2 regions of the Azoarcus sp. KH32C genome follow, and region 2 is predicted to be linked to the other one. Evidence: riboswitches for the same ligand, from Rfam matches in the RefSeq annotation. Region 2 holds a riboswitch; the other holds the start of a gene.
What was found. A riboswitch is a leader RNA that binds a small molecule or an ion and turns the genes downstream of it on or off. The one in region 2 is predicted to bind S-adenosylhomocysteine.

Region 1: linked by a shared signal. The riboswitch ahead of ahcY (adenosylhomocysteinase) and the one ahead of metH (methionine synthase) in region 2 are both predicted to bind S-adenosylhomocysteine.

The regions. Positions count from the first base shown of each region.
Region 1 is NC_020516.1:602,601-614,172, reverse strand. Features, by position in the region: gene AZKH_RS02720 (lysophospholipid acyltransferase family protein) at 1-390, opposite strand, end outside; gene metK (methionine adenosyltransferase) at 631-1,797, shown strand; gene AZKH_RS02710 (cytochrome P460 family protein) at 1,864-2,358, opposite strand; gene AZKH_RS02705 (DUF2242 domain-containing protein) at 2,571-3,086, shown strand; gene infA (translation initiation factor IF-1) at 3,129-3,389, opposite strand; gene AZKH_RS02695 (cold-shock protein) at 3,541-3,747, opposite strand; S-adenosyl-L-homocysteine riboswitch at 3,950-4,015, shown strand; gene ahcY (adenosylhomocysteinase) at 4,090-5,514, shown strand; gene metF (methylenetetrahydrofolate reductase [NAD(P)H]) at 5,527-6,363, shown strand; gene AZKH_RS27950 (CZB domain-containing protein) at 6,413-6,739, opposite strand; partial or broken gene AZKH_RS27945 (methyl-accepting chemotaxis protein) at 6,824-7,123, opposite strand; gene AZKH_RS02675 (DUF1326 domain-containing protein) at 7,819-8,421, shown strand; gene AZKH_RS02670 (DUF2182 domain-containing protein) at 8,513-9,295, shown strand; gene AZKH_RS02665 (hypothetical protein) at 9,318-9,614, opposite strand; gene AZKH_RS02660 (DMT family transporter) at 9,691-10,599, opposite strand; gene AZKH_RS02655 (helicase HerA-like domain-containing protein) at 10,667-11,572, opposite strand, start outside.
Region 2 is NC_020516.1:4,833,166-4,844,737, reverse strand. Features, by position in the region: gene AZKH_RS21795 (branched-chain amino acid ABC transporter substrate-binding protein) at 1-221, opposite strand, end outside; gene AZKH_RS21790 (outer membrane protein assembly factor BamE) at 341-829, shown strand; gene AZKH_RS21785 (outer membrane protein assembly factor BamE) at 831-1,412, shown strand; gene AZKH_RS21780 (alpha/beta fold hydrolase) at 1,460-2,320, shown strand; gene AZKH_RS21775 (SulP family inorganic anion transporter) at 2,334-4,067, opposite strand; gene AZKH_RS21770 (rhodanese-like domain-containing protein) at 4,132-5,175, shown strand; gene AZKH_RS21765 (VOC family protein) at 5,203-5,571, opposite strand; gene AZKH_RS21760 (BON domain-containing protein) at 5,810-6,535, opposite strand; gene AZKH_RS21755 (hypothetical protein) at 6,740-7,009, shown strand; gene AZKH_RS21750 (DJ-1/PfpI family protein) at 7,205-7,810, shown strand; gene AZKH_RS21745 (sulfite exporter TauE/SafE family protein) at 7,843-8,673, opposite strand; S-adenosyl-L-homocysteine riboswitch at 8,836-8,906, shown strand; gene metH (methionine synthase) at 8,985-11,572, shown strand, end outside.

The DNA.
Region 1 (11,572 bases), 850 kb from region 2:
CAGCACCGTGATCGGGCCATGCGTCGAACAGTACTGGGCGCACATCTCGAAGCAGCCTAGATGCGGCGTCAGCAGCAGCACGCTGGCGCCGTCCGCACGCGCCTGCACGAGCAGCTCGGCGCCTTCGACGCGGACGATGCGCGACAGCACCTCGTCCTGCGGACGCAGCCACACGTAAGGCAATTCGAGGGCTTGGCGGCCGGCTTCGCGGATCGCGGCGCGCAGGATCGCGGGATCCTTGCGGCCCAGCGCACGGGTCAGGTTTTCCTCGAGACGGCGGGCATAGGTTGGCGAGAAGCGCCAGGTCAGCCAGCCGGCAACGCCGCCCAGGCGGTGCAGCCAGGCGAGCGAAAAGCGGGACAGAACACGGAAGAGAAAATCGACGGTCACGATCACAAGCGTCGGCCCCCGTGCGAGCCGACGGGCGACGCGCAATTGACCGACTGAATAGGGAAGCTATAATTATCGCTTAGCCGCCGAGTTAATACGACAACTTGCAGGGCGGCGTTGCGAACGCACCAAACCGGTCGCGACAAACAAGTACTGCTAAAGCGTCGCCTGCTCGACGAAATCCCCGGAGCCGGCAACGCCGGACAGCACCGGGGATTTTTGTTTTTCAGGAGCAGCTCAGTGAGCAAGGAATTCCTCTTCACCTCGGAATCGGTCTCGGAAGGCCATCCCGACAAGGTCGCGGACCAAGTGTCCGACGGCATCCTCGACGCGATTCTCGCGGACGATCCCGCGGCACGCGTCGCATGCGAGACCCTCGTGTCGACGGGCCTCGTCGTGATCTCCGGCGAAATCACGACCCACGCCCACCCGAACTACAAGGAAATCGCGCAGGACGTCATCCGCCGCATCGGCTATGACAACTCCGAGATCGGCTTCGACTACAAGTCGTGCGCGATCCTGACGGCGATCAACCGCCAGTCGCCCGACATCGCCCAGGGCGTCAATGAAGGCGAAGGCATCGACCTCGACCAGGGCGCCGGCGACCAGGGCCTGATGTTCGGCTACGCGTGCAACGAGACGCCGTCGCTGATGCCGCTACCGATCTACTACGCCCACCGCATCATGCAGCGCCAGGCCGAGCTGCGTAAGGACGGCCGCCTGAACTGGCTGCGCCCGGATGCGAAGAGCCAGCTCACCGTGAAGTATGTCGACGGCAAGCCGGTCGCGATCGACACCGTCGTCGTGTCGACCCAGCACAGCCCGGATGTCTCGCACGCGCAGCTCTCCGAACTGGTGATCGAGGAGATCGTCAAGCCGGTGCTGCCCAAGGAGCTGATGCAGGGCGAAGTGCGCTACCTGATCAACCCGACCGGCCGCTTCGTCATCGGCGGCCCGCACGGCGACTGCGGCCTCACCGGCCGCAAGATCATTGTCGACACTTACGGCGGCGCGGCCCACCACGGCGGCGGCGCATTCTCCGGCAAGGATCCGTCGAAGGTCGACCGTTCGGCCGCCTACGCCGGTCGCTGGGTCGCGAAGAACATCGTCGCGGCCGGCCTCGCCGACCGTTGCGAAGTGCAGGTCGCCTACGCGATCGGCGTCGCGAAGCCCGTGTCGATGATGGTCGAGACCTTCGGCACCGGCACGATCGCCGACGAGAAGATCGTCGAGCTGGTCCAGCGCCACTTCGACCTGCGTCCGAAGGCGATCATCCAGGAGCTCAACCTGCTGCGCCCGATCTACAGCAAGACCGCCGCCTACGGCCACTTCGGCCGCGACGAGCCGGAATTCACCTGGGAAAACACCGACAAGGCCGCCGCGCTGCGCGCCGACGCCGGGCTGTAATCGTCCCAACCTGCAGGGCGGTGGTCTCCGCCGCCCTGCCTGCCACATGCGCAGCGGCGTCCTGCCTCAGGGCATCGTTGCCGGATGCGTGAAGACGTAGTCGCGATCCTTCAGCGGCGTGTGGCAGCCCAGGCACTCCTGCACGAAATTCTCGTCCTTGCCGTAGGGCTTGAGCTCCTTCCCGACCCAGCGGGCATAGCCCCAGCCGCCGGTCGCGGCGTACTTCGCCGCATCCTTGGTCATGAACTCGGCGTGGACGAAGCCGCCCGGCTCGGTCGCCGTTGCCCAGCGGTCGTGCTGGACGCCTTTCCAGACCATCTTGCCGAGCACGACACCATCCGGCCACGGATTCGTCTTGCCTTCGCGCACGGCCTGTTGTGCCGCCTCGTTGCCGAGTACGACGCGCAAGGTGGTGTTGTCCGAACGGTGGTGCACCGACAGCACCTGCCATTGGCGAAAACCTTCAGGCAGCACGATGCCGTTCGGAGCGGGGTCGGCTGCTAAGCTGCAGCCGGAGAACGCGGCGAGGGACGCCGCAAGGATCAGGACTTTTTTTGTCATCGGGAATCCACGTCGTTGGGGGAAGTTTTCGGCGCGCCGCCGCGACATCCCTTGGCGGCCGGCGCTTTCGAAACAACAGCCGACCGATACGTTTTATTCCCTGACGCAAGCCGAGGCTACAAGAGACCGGTTACCGATCATCTCGCTTGAACCCACGGCGCACCGGATGCTCTAAACTGCTTCATTGCATCGCCATGCCCCGGATTTTCCCCATGTTTCATCTTGCGCGCCGCGCCCCTGCCCTGCTGCTCGGCGGACTGCTGCTGACCGGCTGCTCCCACGCCCCGGCCCCCGCCTACCGCGCCGAAACCTTCAAGGCGGAATCGCCCTTCGTCACATGGAGCCAGCGAGATCCAGCGGCCGCGTGCGAAGTCGGCCGGCGCGCGCTGCTCTCGCAGGGCTACCAGGTCGACAGCACCAATCCGACCCGCATCCGCGGCGACAAGCACTTCCTGCCGCAGCCGAGCTACAGCATGACCTTGGGGATCACGTTGGAGTGCCTGCCGAGCAATCTCGGGACCGCGATGTACGCGAACGCGCTGCAGACGCGCTATGAACTGAAGTCCGCCGCGACGAGCGCCGGCGTCGGCGTCGCCGGCATCGGTTCGATTTCGCTGCCGTGGACGGCAGACAAGGAAGCGATGGTCAAGACCGGCGAAGAGACGATCGCCGATCCGGACTTCTATCACCGCCTCTTTGCGTTGATCGAATCGATGCTGGGCGAGTGAGCGGGACGCGGCACACCGCCGCGCCTGCCCGCAGCGTACGGCTCAACGACGCCGTCGGACCTGCGGTCCCGCGGGTCCGCGGGTTTCGAGATGACGGAAAGTGATACGACCCTTGCTCAGGTCGTAAGGGGAAAGTTCGAGCGAGACCTTGTCGCCGCACAGAATACGGATGTGATGCTTGCGCATCTTGCCTGCGGAATAGGCGATGAGACAGTGACCATTGTCGAGGGTCACGCGGAATCGAGCGTCGGGCAGGACTTCATCCACGACACCGCTCATTTCGATGAGATCTTCCTTGGCGATGACGATTACTCCAGAAGGGACAGCGGAAAAGAAAAAAAGCCCGGCGCGTAGGCCGGGCTTTTTCCAGTCAGGCCGTGATCGGGGACGAAGCCCCGCGCGGCACCGACGGGATTTCCGGGCTCAGCCTGCGGGCGGCCCGGTCAGCGCTCACTTAGTCAGCAGCGCGGATGTTGGATGCTTGCTGACCCTTCGGGCCGGTGGTCACATCGAAGGTGACGCGCTGGCCTTCAGCCAGCGTCTTGAAGCCGGAGCCCTGAATGGCCGAAAAGTGCGCGAACAGATCGTCGCCGCCATTTTCCGGGGTGATGAAGCCGAAGCCCTTGGAGTCATTGAACCACTTAACGGTACCGTTTGCCATGTCTTGAATATCCTGAATAAAAAATAGGGACTTTGCCCTGAGGTTGCGGGCGAAGCTCAAGACGCTACGGTGAAGTGGAACATACCGCAGAAACAGCAGATACTGAACCGTACAACAACTTGCTTCTTGAAGATCGCTACGCACACTGTGGACTGTATTGGTCCATTTAGCAACCAAAAAGATTTCGCGGCTATAATGCTCGTCTGCCGAGGAGCGCTGCGAGACCCCTGTCCCAGGCTCGGCCAATTCTCAACTGCGCTCACCTTAACCCGTGCCGGGCACGGGGTGACGAGGTGAGCCCACCCGCAGCACCCCTTCCCGGCCACACGTTCAGGAGTTCGCATGAACACTGTGGCTGAAAACTTCACCGACTTCGTTGTTGCCGACCTCAAGCTTGCCGACTGGGGCCGCAAGGAAATCCGCATCGCGGAAACCGAAATGCCGGGCCTGATGGCGATCCGCGAGGAATTCGCCGCCAGCCAGCCCCTCAAGGGTGCGCGCATCACCGGCTCGCTGCACATGACGATCCAGACCGCGGTGCTGATCGAGACGCTGACCGCGCTCGGCGCCGAAGTCCGTTGGGCCTCGTGCAACATCTTCTCGACGCAGGACCACGCCGCCGCCGCGATCGCCGCGCAGGGCATCCCGGTCTTCGCGGTGAAGGGCGAATCGCTGGCCGACTACTGGGACTACACCCACCGCATCTTCGAATGGCCGGCCAACGGAAATGAGGGCATCTATTCGAATATGATCCTCGACGACGGCGGCGACGCGACGCTGCTGCTGCACCTGGGCGCGAAGGCCGAGCAGGACATCTCGGTGCTGGCGAAGCCCGGTTCAGAAGAGGAAACGATCCTCTTCGCCGCGATCCGCGCCAAGCTCGCGACCGACCCGACCTGGTATTCGACCCGCCTCGGGCAGATCAAGGGCGTCACCGAGGAAACCACCACCGGCGTGCATCGCCTGTACCAGATGCATGCGCGCGGCGACCTGAAGTTCCCGGCGATCAACGTCAACGATTCGGTCACCAAGAGCAAGTTCGACAACCTCTACGGCTGCCGCGAGTCGCTCGTCGACGGCATCAAGCGCGCCACCGACGTGATGATCGCCGGCAAGGTCGCGGTCGTCTGCGGCTACGGCGACGTGGGCAAGGGTTCGGCGCAGGCGCTACGTGCGCTGTCCGCCCAGGTGTGGGTCACCGAGATCGACCCGATCTGCGCACTGCAGGCGGCGATGGAAGGCTACCGCGTCGTGACGATGGAATACGCCGCCGCACATGCCGACATCTTCGTCACGACCACCGGCAACTTCCACGTCATCACGCACGATCACATGGTCAAGATGAAGGACCAGGCGATCGTCTGCAACATCGGCCACTTCGACAACGAGATCGACGTCGCGTCGCTCGAGAAGTACCAGTGGGAAGAGATCAAGCCGCAGGTCGACCACGTGATCTTCCCGGACGGCAAACGGATCATCCTGCTCGCCAAGGGCCGCCTCGTGAACCTCGGCTGCGCGACCGGCCACCCGAGCTACGTGATGTCGTCCTCGTTCGCGAACCAGACGATCGCGCAGATCGAGCTCTTCACGCGCACCGCGGATTATCCGGTCGGCGTCTACACACTGCCCAAGCATCTCGACGAGAAAGTCGCGCGCCTGCAGCTGCGGAAGCTCAACGTGCAGCTCACCGAGCTCACCGACCAGCAGGCGGCCTACATCGGCGTGCCGAAGGAAGGCCCGTACAAGTCGGCGCACTACCGCTACTGATCGGGACACACCATGGCCAAACCCGAACTTTCGATCGAATTCTTCCCGCCCCAGACGCCGGAAGGTGCGCAGAAGCTGCGCGACACCTGCCGCAAGCTCGCCACGTTGAAGCCGAGCTTCTTCTCGGTGACCTACGGGGCCGGCGGCTCGACGCGCGAACGCACCTTCGCGACGGTCAGGGAAATCGCCGCCGACGGCTTCGAAGCCGCGCCGCACCTGTCGTGCATCGGCTCGACCCGCGCGAGCATCCGCGAGATCCTCGCCGAGTACGCCGCGGCCGGCATCCGCCGCATCGTCGCGCTGCGCGGCGACCTACCCTCGGGCGTCGGCGATCCGGGCGAATTCCGCTACGCCAACGAGCTGGTGGAATTCATCCGCAATGAGACCGGCGACCGCTTCCACCTCGAAGTGGCGGCCTACCCGGAATGGCACCCGCAGGCAAAGAGCCCGAAGGACGACCTCCTCGCCTTCAAGCGCAAGGCCGACGCCGGGGCGAACTCCGCGATCACGCAGTACTTCTACAACTTCGACGCCTACGCGCATTTCGTCGAGTCGGTGCGCGCGATGGGCGTCGAGCTGCCGATCGTGCCCGGCATCATGCCGATCGTGAGCTTCTCCAAGCTCGCACGCTTCTCGGATGCGTGCGGCGCCGAACTGCCGCGCTGGATGCGCAAGAAGTTCGAAGCCTTCGGCGACGACGCGGAGTCGATCCGCGCCTTCGGCCTCGACGTCGTGACGGAACTCTGCGAGCGCCTGATCGCGGCCGGCGCACCCGGCCTGCACTTCTACAGCATGAACCAGGCCGGTCTCACGACCGCGATCTGCGAGCGGCTGAAGCTCGGCTGCTGACCACCGCAAGCGGGCAGGGCGGGATCCGATCCCGCCCCGCCCGCTACCCTTACACCGACCTCGCGCCGTCCGCGATGCCCTGCAGACAGTTCAGCACCTCGATGCTCGCCGCTTCCATCGCGGCGATGTCCTGCAAACCGGAATCGCTCTGACCCGACTGTAGGCGTTCCAGCGCGCGCCGGCCGCTCTCATGCACGCGCGCATGCGGCGCTTCGAGGCGCCGGTACGCCGGCAGCCCCGCAAAGCGCTTGCCGCCGCCTTCGTAATACCACTTGCCAAGCCGGCACTTGTGGTGGCTCGAAAATTCGTCCGGGCGCTTCTCCGAATGGCCGGAGGCAGTCTTGTAGACCTCCATCTTGTAGATCAAGTGGTCCATCTTCGCGAGCTCGACGAAGCTGCGCACCGACGCATCCTGCATGATGTCGGCAAGCCCGCGGGCGAGCGAACACAATTCCGTCATGCTGGTCCGCGCATCCCGCCCCTGCGTCGCCGCATCCGAGGCCTTGCCGGCGAGCGACTGGATCACGTCCTTCGCCTGCCCGGTCTCGCCCTGGATCGCGCCGACGAGGCCGGAGATTTCGTTCGTCGCGGTGGCGGTGCGTTCGGCGAGCTTGCGCACCTCGTCGGCGACGACCGCGAAGCCCCGCCCCTGCTCGCCTGCGCGCGCCGCCTCGATCGCGGCATTGAGCGCGAGCAGGTTGGTCTGGTCGGCGATTTCGCGGATCAGGCGCACGATGCCGTCGATCTGCCCGGCCCGCTCATTGAGGCGATGCACCGAATCGACGGTGCTGCGCGTCTCGTCCGCGAGACGATCCAGGCTTGTCGAGATCGCCTCGATCGCCTCGGCACTCCGGCTCGCCGAGTCGGTCGAGCGCTGCGCCGATTCCTGCTGTCCGCTGAGCCCGTCGGCGAGCCGCCCGAAAGTCCCCTGCACCGATACCAGCGTGTCGCCGTAGGTGCGCAAATTCGCGAACAGCGCCTCCAGTATTGAGGCACGCCGCGTCGCCTCTTCCGCCCCGGCCTGCTGCGCGGCGAGCCGAGTCTCGAGCGCGGCGGCGCGTTCCCGCTCACGGGCGAGCGCGTCGTTGCTGGCCGCCAGTTCCTGTTTCAGAGCGGCAAGCTCCGCCCCACCTCCAAACCATCCCATCGCGATTCTCCGTTCGGGGTATCCGGCGCCAGCCGACCATTCGCCGGACGCCAACACATTCATTGCTGTCCGAGTTCTATTATCGGCACATTTCATACAACTTTAAGCATAGCCCGCAAGACCCGAAAGCCTGTGGGTCGCCCGGCCCACCTGTCATTGAATGCCAGCCAATCGGGACTATAAATACAAGTGAGACGCAATCCGCTTACCTGCAGGAGCGGCGCCGAAGCACGGCCGGCAATGCATGAACATTGAGACCGAGCCCCCCTCCGCCCCTTGTTCCGCACCACGACACAAGGAGGACAGACATGGCTTACCGGATCGAAGGGAAACTGCTCGAGGTGTGCACCTGCAAGGCGATATGCCCGTGCTGGATCGGCGACGACCCTGACGGCGGAACCTGCGAAGGCACGCTCGCCTGGCATATTGACAAAGGCGCGGTCGGCGGCACGGATGTGTCGGGCCTGACGTTCGGCATGCTCGCGCACATCCCCGGCAACGTCTTCAGTGGGAACTGGCGCGCACTCGCCTTCGTCGACGAGCGGGCGAGCCCGGCCCAAGAAGAGGCATTGCTGTCGGTATTCACCGGCAAGCTGGGAGGCCCGATCGCCGACCTTGCAAAACTGGTCGGCGAGGTGATCGGGGTCGAGCGCGTCCCCATCCAGTTCGACGTCGAACAGGGCTCCGGCCACCTGCGCCTGGGCAACAAGGTCGAGGCGGTGCTCGAGAGCGCTCGCGGTCCGGACGGACGGCCGACGGTGATGAGCGACACGGTCTTCTCGACCATTCCCGGCTCGCCCGCCTACATCGGCCGCGCACCGAAGTACTGGGCCAAGTCCGAAGGTCTCGGCATAGACGTGGACCTCAGCGGCTACAACTCGGTCCAGGGCAACTTCGTCTTCGAAGGCTGAGTCCGCCGGCGTGCCGCCGCTCTCTCCCGCGCGTACCGGCCTCTCCGCCGGGCAGAAGCGACGGCACGGTTCCGGCCCCTGCAAGGTGCCCATGCCACGCAGCCTTCATCGCAACGCCACCACGCTCAGCGTCGGTCTCCTGATCGCGCTGGCGTGGTTTGCGTTGTGGGCATGGGAACGTTCGCCCTACGCCCGCTACCTGCATCACGGGGAGTTGGCGGGATTCGTCGAGGGAAACGAACTCGAAGTGGTGCTCGAGCAGGGGGCGCTCTATATCGCCGGCTGGCTGCTGATGACCTGCGCGATGATGCTGCCGACGGCCGTGCCGCTGATCCAGGCCTTCGAGCGCATGACTGCGCAGCGCGACGACCGCCGCCGGCTGGTGGCGCTGGTCATTGCCGGCTACCTCGGCGTCTGGTTGGTCTTCGGCGTCGCCGCCCACCTCTTCGACTTCGGCCTGCATGAACTCTTCGAGCACATCGCCTGGCTGCAGACCAATCCCTGGGTCTTCGGCGCGGCGCCGCTGCTGCTGGCCGGGCTGTTCCAGTTCTCCGAGCTGAAATACCGCTGCCTCGACCGCTGCCGGGCCCCGGTCGGCTTCATCTTCCAGCACTGGCGCGGCGGAGGCGCGGGCGGCCAGTCGTTCGCGATCGGCGCGCATCACGGCCTCTTCTGCGTCGGCTGCTGCTGGGCGCTGATGCTGCTGATGTTCGCGGTCGGCACGGGCAACATCGGCTGGATGCTCGCGCTTGGCACGATCATGGCGATCGAGAAGAACCATCCGCGCGGGCGTCTGCTGGGCGAGCCGCTCGGGGTCGCGCTGATCGCGTGGGGAACGGCGATCGCGTTCGAGCACGCCTGGACGTGGCAATGAGCGCCATCGACGGTCGGTGGCGCTAGGCGAGTCCGTGCCGCTGCATCCAGTCGCGGAAGTCCGCTTGGGCCGGGGCGCTGCGCAGCCGCTCCACGTAGAGCAGCATGTTCTCGACCATCGTGTGCGCGGCGATCGCCGCCATGACCTCGAGCCGCGCCTCGGCGCTGAGCCCGTGCTCGGCGAGGCGGCTGTCGATCTCGCAGAAGTGGTTCGCCATCAGGCGGCGCGCTTCCACTTCACCGATGCCGAGCCCGCCGAAATCAGGCTGGTCTTCGGCATCGATCTCGGCCATCAGGGATTCAACGGACTGTGGCGTCATGGCGTGACTCCCGTTGTGTCATGCCGACTTGGACAGGCTCAATGCGCGCTGAGTGCCCGGGCCGGCCGCTTCCGCTTCATTTGCGCCGCGCCATCACCAGCACGCCGACGATCACCAGCGCCGCGCCGGCGACCTGCCCGCCGCCGATCGTCTCGTCGAGCAGCAGCCAGCCGAGGAAGATCGTGATCACCGGCCCCAACGTGCCGGTCAGCGACACCGGGCCGGCGCCGAGGCGGCTGATCGCCTCCGACACGAGCCACACCGGCGCGACCGTCGAGAAGAGCGCCATCGCGAGCCCCAATGCATAAACCTGCCACGGCAGGTCGAGCGCCGAGAGCGGACGCAGGATCACGAACTGGCCGATGCACAGCACGCAGGCGATCATCGTCGCAAAGGCCGTCACGCGCATCGAACCCAGGCGACCGACGACCTCGCCGTTGCCCATCAGGTAGAGCGCATAAGACAGCGCACTGCCGAACACGAGCGCGAAACCGAGCAGCACGTCCGCCGCCTCGCCCGCGATATGCAGGTCGTGCCCGACCGCGAGACCGATGCCGAGGTAGCACAGGCCGAGCGCCATCATCGCCCGCCGGCCGATCGGCTTGCCGAGGAAGAGCGCCGACAGCACGATCACGAGGGTCGGGTACAGGAAGAGGATCAGGCGTTCGAGCGCCGCGGTGATATAGCGCAGGCCGAGGAAGTCGAGATAACTCGCGAGGTAGTAGCCGCAGAAGCCGAGCCCGCCCATCCACAGCCAGTCGCGCCCCTCAAGCCGATGTCGCGCGCGGCGGTCGGCGACGACGCCCATCACGACGAAGAAAGGCAGCGACAGCCCCATGCGCAGCGCGAGCAGCGTTTCGGCATCGACGCGGTATTGGTAGGCGAGCTTGACGAGGATCGCCTTGAAGGAAAAGCCGACGGCGCCGAGCACCGCGAACAGCAATCCTGTCCCGTTGCCCGATCGGGCGATGGGGATTGGGCTCATTGATTTCCCGTCAGAAAAGGGGGACCGGTGCCGCGCCCTTCCGTGGATGGCGGCACCGGAGGTTGCTTCAGCGTCGCCGACTGCCACTGCCGCCAAGCAGCGAACCGAGCACGCCGCGCATGATCTCGCGCCCGATGGAGCTGCCGATGGTGCGCACGACGGTCTTTGCGGCGACCTCGACGAGGCCCTCGCGCCGTCCGCCGCGCGGCCCGGTGGAGCCGAACAGGATGTCGCTCATGCCGCCCAGCACACCACCGCCCTCCCCGCCCGACCCACCACCGGCCGACCCACCACCTGCCGGCGCTCCGGCCGCAGGACCGGGCGCAGTGGCCGCCTTGCCGCGCAGCTTCTCATAGGCCGACTCGCGGTCGAGCTGCTGCTCGTAGTGGCCGTAGAGCACCGAGCCGCGGATCGCCGCATTGCGCTCTTCTGCGGTCAGCGGCCCGAGGCGGGAGGCCGGCGCGATGACGACGGCGCGTTCGACCATCTCCGGGCGGCCCTTGTCGTCGAGGAAGGAAATCAGGGCCTCGCCGACGCCGAGCTCGGTGATCGCCGCCGCAGCGTCGAAGGCCGGATTCGGCCGCATCGTCTCGGCTGCCGTCTTCACTGCCTTCTGGTCGCGCGGCGTGAAGGCGCGCAGCGCGTGCTGGACGCGGTTGCCAAGCTGCCCGAGCACCGTGTCCGGCACGTCGAGCGGATTCTGCGTCACGAAATAGACGCCGACACCCTTCGAGCGGATCAGGCGCACGACCTGTTCGACCTTGTCGACGAGGGCCTGCGGGGCGTCGTTGAAGAGCAGATGCGCCTCGTCGAAGAAGAACACGAGCTTGGGCTTGTCGACGTCGCCGACTTCGGGCAACTGCTCGAAGAGTTCCGACAGCATCCACAGCAGGAAGGTCGAGTAAAGCTTGGGTGACTGGTAGAGCTTCTCGGCGGCGAGGACGTTGACGACGCCGCGGCCGTCCGCGTCGGT
Region 2 (11,572 bases):
TCTTCGCTGACCAGTTCGAACTGCACCTTCTTGCCGCCGATGGTCAGGCCCTTCGCGTTGGCGTCTTCGAGCGCCAGGCGCACGCCGTTCTCGCCGTCCTTGCCGATATGGGCGATCGGGCCGGTCAGCGGGCCGGCGTGGCCGATCTTCACTACGGTCTGGGCATGAGCCGCAGACGCGGTGAGTCCGACGAGCGCCAGGGCGATCAGGGTTTTATGCATTTGCTATTCTCCTCGTGTTTGCAATCAGTCACCGGAGCGGCTTGCGCAGCCGGCCCGGCTGGTGCGATTCTAGCCCACGTGCGTGGCACGCACCCGGAGATCGAGGAGGCATCCCGCTCATGAAGCGATTCCTGGCCTTGCTGTGCAGCCTGCTGACGGCGCTCGGCGTCGGCGGCTGCGACTACATGAACCTGAAGGAGCTCAGGCCCGGCGTGTCGACCGCGACCGACGTGCGCGAGCGCTTCGGCACGCCCGGCATGGAATGGCCCAATGCCGACGGCTCGGTGACCTGGGAATACACGCGTCAGCCCGAGGGAACCGAGTGTTTCATGATTACGATCGGCGCCGACGGTGTGCTGCGCAAGATCGACCAGGTGTTGAACGAAGGCACTTTCATCCGCATCCAACGGGGCATGAGCGCCGACGAAGTGCGCCGCTTGCTCGGCACGCCGGCCTCGCAACAGCGCTTCGAGCTCGCCCACGAAACGGTGTGGAACTGGCGCATCAAGTCGGATTTCGTGAGCGAGGGGACTTTCTTCTCGGTCCATTTCAACGACGACGGGCGTGTCGAGCGCAGCGGCCGCACGACCGACTACCGGGGGAACTGATGTGAGGACATCGTGGCGAGTCATCGCGGTGCTGGTGCTGGCGCTGTCGGGAGGCTGCGCGACTTTCCCGGTGCCGCGGCACGTGGCGACCGAGGCCGAGGCGCTGGCGGTGTTCGGCCAGCCGGTGGAGCGCTGGAGCAACGGCGACGGCACGACGACACTCGAATACTCGACGCAGCCGATGGGCGAAACGGCGCTGATGATCACCGTCGACGGCACGGGCACGGTGCTGCGCCAGGAGGATGCGCTCTCCGAGGCGAATCTCGCGCGCGTCGAACGCGGCATGACGCAGGAGCAGGTCTCGCGCCTCCTCGGTCGCCATCGCTCGGTGGAGCGCTTCGTGCTCAGCGGCGAGGAAGTGTGGGACTGGAACATCCGCAACGACGGTCCGGGTGTCGCAACCCGCTTCAATGTGCACTTCATCGACGGCAAGGTCGTGCGCACGAGCCGCAGTTTCGTCTATCCGCATGATGGAGTGGTGTTGTCCGACGTCTATCCGCATTACCCCGCCTACGCGCCTTATCCCAACCGCGGGGCGCGTTTCCCCTACCGTTGGGAGGGCTGGGCCTGGTACCGACGCTGAGCCTGAGGGTTTATACTGCAGCGCACAATTAACACCGCGAGCGCATCATGCAGTCCTTCCTTGCCGACGACAGAGAAGCCCTCCACGTAGCGATCACCGGCGACGGCCGGCCGATGGTGCTGCTGCACGGCTGGACCGCGACGCATCGCGACTGGAAACCCTTCGTCTCGACCTTCGGCGCGAGCCATCGCGTCTTCCGCTGGGACGCCCGCGGGCACGGCGGTCACCCGCTGGCGACCGGGCAGGCGCCGACCGTCGAGCGCATGGCGCGCGATCTCGAAAACCTGATGGCGCACTGGGATCTGCAGGATGCCGTGGTGATCGGCCACTCGATGGGCGCGCTGACCTTGTGGCAGTACCTGCGCGACTTCGGCACCAAGCGCCTGTCGCACGTCGTCTTCATCGACCAGTCGCCGCGGCTTCTCACCGACGAGCACTGGTCGAACGGCATCTACGGCGATTTCGACAGCGAGCGCAACGCGTCCTTTGTTAGCGATCTCGAACAGGATTTCGCCGAGACCGTACTGCGCCTCGTCGCCAACGGCCTCAACGAGCGCGGCCGCCGCAAGTATATCGAGAACGGCACGGGCATGCAGATGGCCCGCGAACGCCTGCGCGCCCTCGACCCCGCGCCGCTGATCGCCTGCTGGAAGAGCCTCACCGCCGCCGACTACCGGCAGGTGCTCGGGCGCATCGACGTGCCGGCCCTGCTGATCTACGGCGAAGAGAGCAACTTCTACACGTCGAACACCGCGCGCTGGGTGCGGGACGCGATCCCCGGTGCGCAGATGCATGTCTATGACGGCGTCGACCACGCACCCCACCTGTGGCAGGCCGAGCGCTTCCTGCACGACGTGCTCGGTTTCGTCGGCGCGGAGTGCGACGAGAGCTGCGCGATGTGCGCCTGAGGCGTGCGTCGGCTCAGGCCGCGCCGGCATCGACCCCCTGTTGGAGTTCGCGCTGCAGTCGGCGGAAGGCCTTGATTGCCGCGCGCAGCGTCGGGAAGGTCGAATCGCGGATTGGGCCGACGTCGATGCCCCGCCCCTCCAGATAGGTCGCGATTTCGGACGTCCGTCCCGCGAACTTCAGCTGGATTCCGCGCAGCGCGAGCGCGTCGCGCACTTCCTTGAGCATGTAGTAGCCGGTCACGTCGATGCGGCTCACCGGCAGCAGGTCGAGCACCAGCCAGCGCGGTCCCGGGCCGACGGGCACGGCGGCGCCGAGCACCTGCTGGCGGAAGTAGGGGGCGTTGAAGAACACCAGCGGCGCGTTGAAGCGCAGCAGCGTCAGGCCGTCAACCGTCCGTGCGTCGACGTAGTGGCGTGTCGCGTGGACGCCGGGCAGGCCTTCGACTTCGCCCAGCACCTCGACCGGCGGCCGCGCGGTGAGCCGCACGAAGCGCACCAGTGCGATCGCCACCGCGACGAGGATCGCCTGGATCATGCCGCTGACGATCACCCCGACGAGTACCGCCAGCGCGAGCCAGAACTCGTTGCGATCGAGCCCCCACAGCGCGCGCAGCGCGGTGAGATCGAAGAGGTAGATGCCGGTATAGACCAGCACGGCGCCCAGCGCGGCGACGGGCACATACTGCAGCGGCCCCGTCAGGACGACGAGCGCGAGTGCGACACCCGCCGCGGCGACCAGGCTCACCATTTGCGTGCGCCCGCCCGAGGCCTCGCTCACCGCGGTGCGCGAACCCGCGCCGCTGACCGCGAAGCCCCCCAGCATCGACGAGGCGACGTTGGCGACGCCCAGCGCCGCGAACTCCCGCTCGGGGTCGATCTCGTAGCCGTTGCGCGCGGCGAAGCTTCGCGCCGTCAGCATCGCACTCGAAAAGCTCACCAGCGTGATGCCGGCGCCGGCGCTGAAGAGCGTGTGCACCGCAGTGCCGCTGAGATGGGGGAGGGCGAGCTGGGGCAAGCCCGCCGGGACCGGTCCGATCACCGCAACGCCGTAGTTTGCGAGGCCGAGCAGTGCCGTCAGCGCGCCGGTTGCCACCAGCACCACCAGCGCCGCGGGCAGCCGTGGCAGGCGCCGCCGCGTCCAGCCGAGCGTCGCGAACGCGAGCGCCCCGACGGCGAGCGTCGGAAAGTGCACCTGCGGCAGCTTGTCGGCGACTTCGCGCAGGCTGTCGACGATGTCGCGCGACTCGACCGGAAAGCCGAGCAGCTTGCCGAGCTGGCCGAGCACGATCGACAACGCGATGCCGTTGAGGAAGCCGATCAGGATCGGTTTGGACAGGAAGTCGGCGAAGGCGCCGAGGCGCATGCGGCTCGCGACGAGGCACATCAGGCCGACAAGGAAGGTCAGCGCGAGCGACCAGGCGCGATATTCCGGCGAGCCCACGGCCGCGATCGGCGCGAGTGCCGCCGCGAGCATCGCGCAGGTCGGTGCGTCGGGGCCGACGATGAGCTGGCGTGAGGAGCCGAAGAAGGCATAGACGATCATCGAGATCATCGACGCGTACAGCCCGGACGCAGGCGGGAAGCCGGCGAGTTCCGCATACGCGACGCTCACCGGGATCGCCACCGCCGTCACCGAGAGCCCGGCGGCGAGGTCGTGCGGGAAGTCCTCGCGCCGATAGTCGCGGAGCATCCGCACGCCGGGCGCGAGTCGGAACAGGAACAACCAGTCTGGGGGCAGCGGCTTCATGGCAACTCCCGCGCGTGACCGGTCTATATTGCACTCATCAGCGACCCGATGGGGAGGGGCGGACATGATTCTCGAACAGTTTCGCGCGGGCGGTTGCCTGTCCTATCTCGTCGGCTGCGAGCAGCGCTGCGGCGCGCTGCTGATCGACCCGGAGATCAGCCTCGTCGACCGCTACCTCGCGAGTTGCTCGCGCCACGGACTGCAGATCCATTACCTCTACGACACCCATACCCACGCCGACCACTTCTCGGCGAGCCGCACGCTCGCGCGCCGCCTCGAAGTGCCGGTCGTGATGCATCGCCTGAGCCCCGCCCCCTACGTCGACATTCGCGTCGACGACGGCGAGGCGCTGATCGTCGGCAACCTGCGCCTGCAGATCCTGCACACGCCCGGGCACACGGCGGACTCGACCTGCGTGCGCGTCGAGGACTGCCTCTTCTCGGGCGATACGCTGCTGATCGGCGCGACCGGCCGCACCGACCTGCCGACCGGCGACCCGGTGGCGCTGTACCACAGCCTGTTCGACCGCCTGCTGAAGTTGCCGCCGGGGACGCGCGTCTTCCCCGCGCACAACTACCGCGACCAGGAGAGCACGACCATCGGCACCGAGCTCGCGACCAACCCGCGGCTGCAGGTCGGCGATCGCGACGCTTTCGTCGCGCTGATGAACAGCCTCGACCTCAAGGCGCCCGATCATCTCACCGAGGCCTTGCGCGTCAATTGCAGCGGCGGGCAGTCGGTCGCCCAGTTGATCGCCGAGGCTGCCGACCGGATCGCCTTCATGTCGATTGACGAGGTCAGCGCCCGCGCGCTCGCGCCCGAGCCCGGCATCACGATCCTCGATGTGCGCGAGACCGAGGACTACCGCCGCGCCCACATTCCCGGCGCGCTGCACATCCCGCGCGGACAGCTCGAACTGCGCGTCGACGGCATCCTGCCCGATCCGACGCGCCGCATCGTCGTCTACTGCGAGTACGGCAAGATATCCACGCTCGCCACCGCGATGCTGCGCCGCCTCGGCTTCAGCCGCGCCGTCGCCCTCGACGGCGGATTCCGCAACTGGCGCGAAGCCTTGCTCCCAGTCGAAGGGGAGGGTGCGGGTGGCTGAGGTCTCGGGTGAAGACCGGGGTAGGCGCTAGTCAGCCGAGCAGAACCAGAGCTTGTTGCCTTCGCTGTCGAGGAAGGCGCCGATGAAGAAGCGTTCGTCGTAGCGATCGACCGGGTTCGAGATCTTCACGTCGCGCCGCTTCAGCGCCTCCTCGGTCGCGCGCGCACTGGCGCACTCGAGCGTGATGCGCGGATTGGGTTCGGCGGTCGGCGTGCCGTACCATCCCTCCTTGAGCATCAACACGATGCCGCCGAGCTTGAATCCGACCTCGTCGCCGCCTTCGTCCGCCGGTTCGAGGCCCAGCGTCTGGCCATAGAAGCGTTTCGCTCGCGCCATGTCGTGCACGGCCAGCGCCACGACCTTGACGGATTTCAATCCGAGTTGAGGGGTGTCCATGATGTCCGCTGCCAATGGGAGCTCGTCGTCCCCGGTCGGCTTCGCTGCGCGCCGTCGGGGCGGGCGGACCCCGGTGAATGAACCGCCGAGGCGAACGCGGCGGGCCGTCGCGACCGCCAGCGCGGTCGCCGATGCTTCACGCTAGCACTTGCATTGGGAAACGCCAGTGCGCCGCCGCTTCTTCCGAAACCGGCGGCGCGTCGGTAACCGTTTCCGGCCGCCGGCAAGGAGCCGAGCGCTAAGCCCGGACCTCGATCTCGTTGAGCACTCGCCTGACCCCGTGCAGATACCAGGCGTCCAGCTCGGCGTGGCGGCGTTCCTCCTCGGTGGCCACGAAACCCTTCAGCGTGACGATGAAGTTGCGGCTGACGATGACGATCTGATCGGCGTGGACCAGCGGGTCGGTTTCCAGGGCAAGGCGCAGCGCGTCGATGACTTCCTCGTCGGAGTCCTCTTCCGCCGGTCTGACTTCGAGGAGGTTCGCCACGTCGCGGCCGCCCCGCGCCCACCAGGCGAGCACGCCCGCCAGGCGCTTGTGCGACAGGCTGATCACATGGCCGCTCAGCGTGATCACGCCGTCGTCCACCGCGATATCCATGGCGCCGCAGGAATCCTCGCGCGCTTCGCGCAGCACTTCCAGGCGACCCGTGGCGAGGACGCGTAGCGTGCAGTTGATGAAATCGACGTCGCGCGACAACCACTTGGAGACGGCGTCCCGGATCGCCCCGTCGCCCACCGCCGAGGCGGACGCGAGCCGGAGCCGATCGATGACCTCGGCCACACCATCCAGGGCCGATACGGCATCGACGGCGAGCCGCTTGCTGGCAATGCCGGGCACGTCGCCGGACAATGTTACGGTGCGGCCGGCTACATTCACTTCGATCCGATGGCGGACCGGGTCGAGATGCGTCTCGTGCGTCAAGGCGCCATGAATCCGGGCGAGGATCGCGTCGCTGCTTTGCATGATGGCTTCTCCTTGCGGGATATGGGGACAGACGCTTGATTCATCATAGTCAATGTCGCGAAGCGGCATTCGGGCATGGGCGAAACCTCGGATCCCGGCTCGTGTCCTAATCGGGCGCATGGTTGACGGTGTCCACGAGCGGCCGGCTTGTGGTCGTGATGGGCCAGCGCACCGACTGAATCGCCCCCAGCACGTGAGTCGATCATGAGACGAGTGCCCAAACTTACCGACTATGTCGAAATTGCCGCGGCGGAGTACATTCGGGAGACCGGGCGTGACGAACTGGATTCACGGTGGATCGCCGAGTTTTTCCAGGACAACGGGGTCCTGGACGACTATCCGCAGCTGGATCTGGTCGCCTTCTACGCCCTGGTGCAGAAGGCGGTGGCGAAGCACGTCGACCGGGCGGGCAAGCAGGCACGCCGGCACGTGGACTGGATGACCCGCCTCGAACGAAGGCTGCACAAGGGGTAAGACGGTTGCCGGGATGCCGGGTATCCACGCTGACGGCGGGATCAAGTCCAATCGTAGCCCAGAGCCATCCGACCGAACGGTGCACCATGACGGCTGCTTGCCGCGACGGCCCCGGTTACGCGCCGCCCCAGCCCGAGGCGGCTGGGCATCACCACCACTAATTGCGTCCCCTTTTTTCTGCAGCCAGGAGATTCCGTGACGACCAGCGTTGGCATCTTCGTTTTCGATGACGTCGAGGTTCTCGACTTTGCCGGACCCTACGAGGTCTTCACGACCGCTTCGCGCATGCACCGGCGTGGCGCGCCGGCGGCGCCCGAGCTGTTCTCGGTATTCACGATCGGCCGCACGGGCGCCCCGGTGCGCGCCCGCGCCGGGCTCGAGATCCATCCCGACCACGACTTTGTCGACCATCCGCCGATCGACATCCTCATCGTGCCGGGCGGCGTCGTCACGCAGGAACTCGAGGTGCCGGCCGTCGCGTCCTGGATCGGGGCTACCGCCGGTCGCACGCGCCTGACCGCGTCCGTGTGCACAGGCGCCTTCCTGCTCGCGCAGGCCGGGCTGCTCGATGGGAAGTCGGCGACGACGCACTGGGAGGACGTTGCCGACCTGCGCGAAATGTTCCCGCAACTCGACGTCCGGATCGGCGTGCGCTGGGTCGACGAAGACGCAATCGTGACGTCGGCGGGCATCTCGGCCGGCATCGACATGTGCCTGCACCTCGTCGAACGCATCGCCGGCCGCGAGCTTGCGGAGCGGACTGCGCGCCAGATGGACTTCGACTGGCGGGAGAACAGCTAAGCCGCAGGAGGGCAGCCGCTCTCGCCGTCGTTTTACATCGCGCTCCAGGCTTTGAAGGCCATGACGAGCGCAACGATCCCGGCGGCGATGGCGAATCCCTGCTGAAGATACGGGCCGGAAATCCGCGGCGCGACCCGGCGCCCCAGCACCATGCCCAGCACCGACCCCGCGACGAAGGGGACTGCCGCGAGCAAGGGCACGATTCGGCCCTGGAGGATGCAGGTGACGAAGGTGATCGAGCTCGTCAGCGCGATCGCCATCAGCGAAGTCGCGACCGCGGAGTGCATCGACAGCGGCAAGGTTGCGCGCAGCGCGGGCACGATCACGAAGCCGCCGCCGACACCCAGCATGCCCGACAAAAAGCCCGTCGCGGCGCCGATCAGCGAGACGGTGAGGGCGACCGCGCGCGACCAGACGAGGCGCCCGGTGGCGGGATTCACGCTCCCGACCCGTCCGGCCGACGACCGCCCCTCGCCCGCGACCGCCGAACGCACGACCGCTGCGTCCTCCTTCGACGCCCTCGCGCCGAGGAACATGCGGATCGCAACGACGACGAGCACCAGCGAGAAGATCAGCGCCAGATTCGCCGGCGGCATCCCGTCGGCGGCGCGGATGCCGATCGGCGCGACGAGCATGCCGACGACCGCCATCAGCGTCGCCGCGCGGTAGCGCACGTAGCTGTGCTTCCACGCCATCGCGGTGCCGACTGCGGCCGAGATCGCGACCGCGAGCAGCGAGACGGTCGCGGCCTCCGTGATCGACCACCCGAGCCCCGCCATCAGCAGCGGCACGGCGAAGATCGACCCGCCGGCCCCGGTCAGGCCCAGTACCAGTCCGACGACGAGCCCGATGACGAGGCTCATTGCGCGCTCCGGCAGAGTGGGGCGCAAAACAAGGCTGGACGGCGCAAGCGGGATTCCTTTCGAATGACGGGCGCCGCGAGGTATAACCGAATTTCATCGACGCGTCAGCTCCAACTCTCTTCCGCCTTGGCACGCGTCCGAAATTTCCATAGAATCAGCCTCCTTGCCGAGGAGCGTTGCGACCCGATATCTGCGGGCCAGGCTCGGCAACCGAACAACGGCGCTCGCAAACCACCACCGGGGTTTGCCGCGCCGTTTGCTTTTGCGCTTTCGCGGCCTCCGCCCGGTGCTTGAATCGACCGAGGTAGACAATGCAAGCCGACCGCTCCAACGAAATCCGCGACCTTCTCGCCCGCCGCATCCTGATCCTCGACGGCGCGATGGGGACGATGATCCAGCAGCACAAGCTGGGCGAGTCGGACTACCGCGGCGAACGCTTCCGTGCGCATCCGAAGGACCTCAAGGGCAACAACGACCTGCTGGTGCTGACCCGCCCCGAGGTCGTCGCCGGCATCCACCGCGCCTACCTCGAGGCCGGCGCGGACATCATCGAGACCAACACCTTCAACGGCACGCGCGTGTCGCAGGCCGAATACGGGCTCGCTGACGTCGCCTACGAGATCAACGTCGCCGGCGCCCGTCTCGTGCGCGAGCTGTGCGACGAATACACCGCGAAGGATCCGGCGAAGCCGCGCTACTGCGCCGGCGTGCTCGGACCGACCTCGCGCACGCTGTCGATCTCGCCTGACGTGAACGACCCGGGCTTCCGCAACATCAGCTTCGATGCGCTCGTCGACGACTACTACGATTCGGCGCGCGGCCTCCTCGAAGGCGGCGCGGACCTGCTGCTGATCGAGACGATCTTCGACACGCTGAACGCCAAGGCCGCGGTATTCGCGGTCGAGAAGCTCTTTGCCGAAATGGATCGCCGCGTGCCGGTGATGATCTCGGGCACGATCACCGACGCCTCCGGCCGCACGCTCTCGGGCCAGACCGCGGAAGCCTTCTGGAACTCGCTCGCGCATGCGCGGCCGATCTCCTTCGGCCTCAACTGCGCGCTCGGCGCGAAGGAATTGCGCCAGTACGTCGAGGACCTGTCGAATGTCTGCGACACGCACGTCTCCGCGCACCCGAACGCGGGTTTGCCGAACCCGCTCGCGCCGACCGGCTATGACGAGACGCCCGAGCAGCTCGCGACCGCGATCCGCGAATGGGCCGCAGCCGGCCTCGTGAACATCGTCGGCGGTTGCTGCGGCACGACGCCGGCGCATATCGCCGCGATCGCTGAGGCCGTCGCGGACATCGCGCCGCGCAAGGTGCCGGAGGTCGAGAAGAAGCTCCGCCTGTCCGGCCTCGAACCCTTCAACGTCGGCGCCGACAGCCTCTTCGTGAACGTCGGCGAGCGCACCAACGTCACCGGCTCCAAGGCCTTCGCACGCATGATCCTCGAAGGCCGCTTCGACGACGCGCTGGCGGTCGCACGCCAGCAGGTCGAGAACGGCGCGCAGGTCATCGACATCAACATGGATGAGGCGATGCTCGATTCGCTCGCCGCGATGGAGCGCTTCCTCAAGCTCATCGCGTCCGAGCCGGACATCTCGCGCGTGCCGATCATGCTCGACTCGTCGAAGTGGAGCGTGATGGAAGCGGGCCTCAAGTGCATCCAGGGCAAGGGCGTCGTCAACTCGATCTCGATGAAGGAAGGCGAGGCCGAGTTCCTGCGTCAGGCGCGGCTGTGCCGCCAGTACGGCGCGGCGGTGATCGTGATGGCCTTCGACGAGAAGGGCCAGGCCGACACCTACGCCCGCAAAACCGAGATCTGCAAGCGCGCCTACGACCTGCTGACCGGAATCGGTTTTCCGCCCGAAGACATCATCTTCGACCCGAACATCTTCGCGATCGCGACCGGCATCGAGGAGCACGACAACTACGCCGTCGATTTCATCAACGCGGTGGCGTGGATCAAGGCCAACCTGCCTTTTGCCAAGACCTCGGGCGGCGTGTCGAACGTCTCCTTCAGCTTCCGCGGCAACGACCCGGTGCGCGAGGCGATCCACACGGTGTTCCTGTACCACGCGATCAAGGCCGGATTATCGATGGGCATCGTCAACGCCGGCATGCTCGGCGTCTATGACGACCTCGATCCCGCGTTGCGCGAGAAGGTCGAGGACGTGGTGCTGAACCGCAACGCCGGTGCGGGCGAGGCGCTCGTGGAGTTCGCGCAGGGCGTCAAGGAGGGCAAGGCCAAGAACGCCGGGCCGGATCTCGCGTGGCGCGCGCTGTCGGTCGAGGAGCGGCTGTCGCATGCGCTCGTGAAGGGCATCACCGAGTTCGTTGTCGCCGACACCGAAGAGGTCCGCGCGAAGCTCGAAGCCGCAGGCAAGCCGCCGCTCGCGGTGATCGAAGGGCCGCTGATGGCCGGCATGAGCGTCGTCGGCGACCTCTTCGGCGCGGGCAAGATGTTCCTGCCGCAGGTCGTGAAGTCCGCACGCGTGATGAAGCAGGCGGTTGCGCACCTGATCCCCTTCATCGAGGCCGAGAAGCTCCGCACCGGCGCGGCCTCCAAGGGCCGCATCGTGATGGCGACCGTGAAGGGCGACGTGCACGACATCGGCAAGAACATCGTCGGCGTCGTGTTGGGCTGCAACGGCTATGAAGTGATCGACCTCGGCGTGATGGTGCCGGCGGAGAAGATCCTCAACGCCGCGCGCGAGCATGGCGCGCAGGCGATCGGCCTGTCGGGCCTGATCACGCCCTCGCTCGAGGAAATGAGCCACGTCGCGGCCGAGATGCAGCGCCAGGGCTTCGACGTGCCGCTGCTGATCGGCGGCGCCACGACGAGCCGCGCGCACACCGCGATCAAGATCGCGCCGCATTACGGCCAGCCGGTCGTCTATGT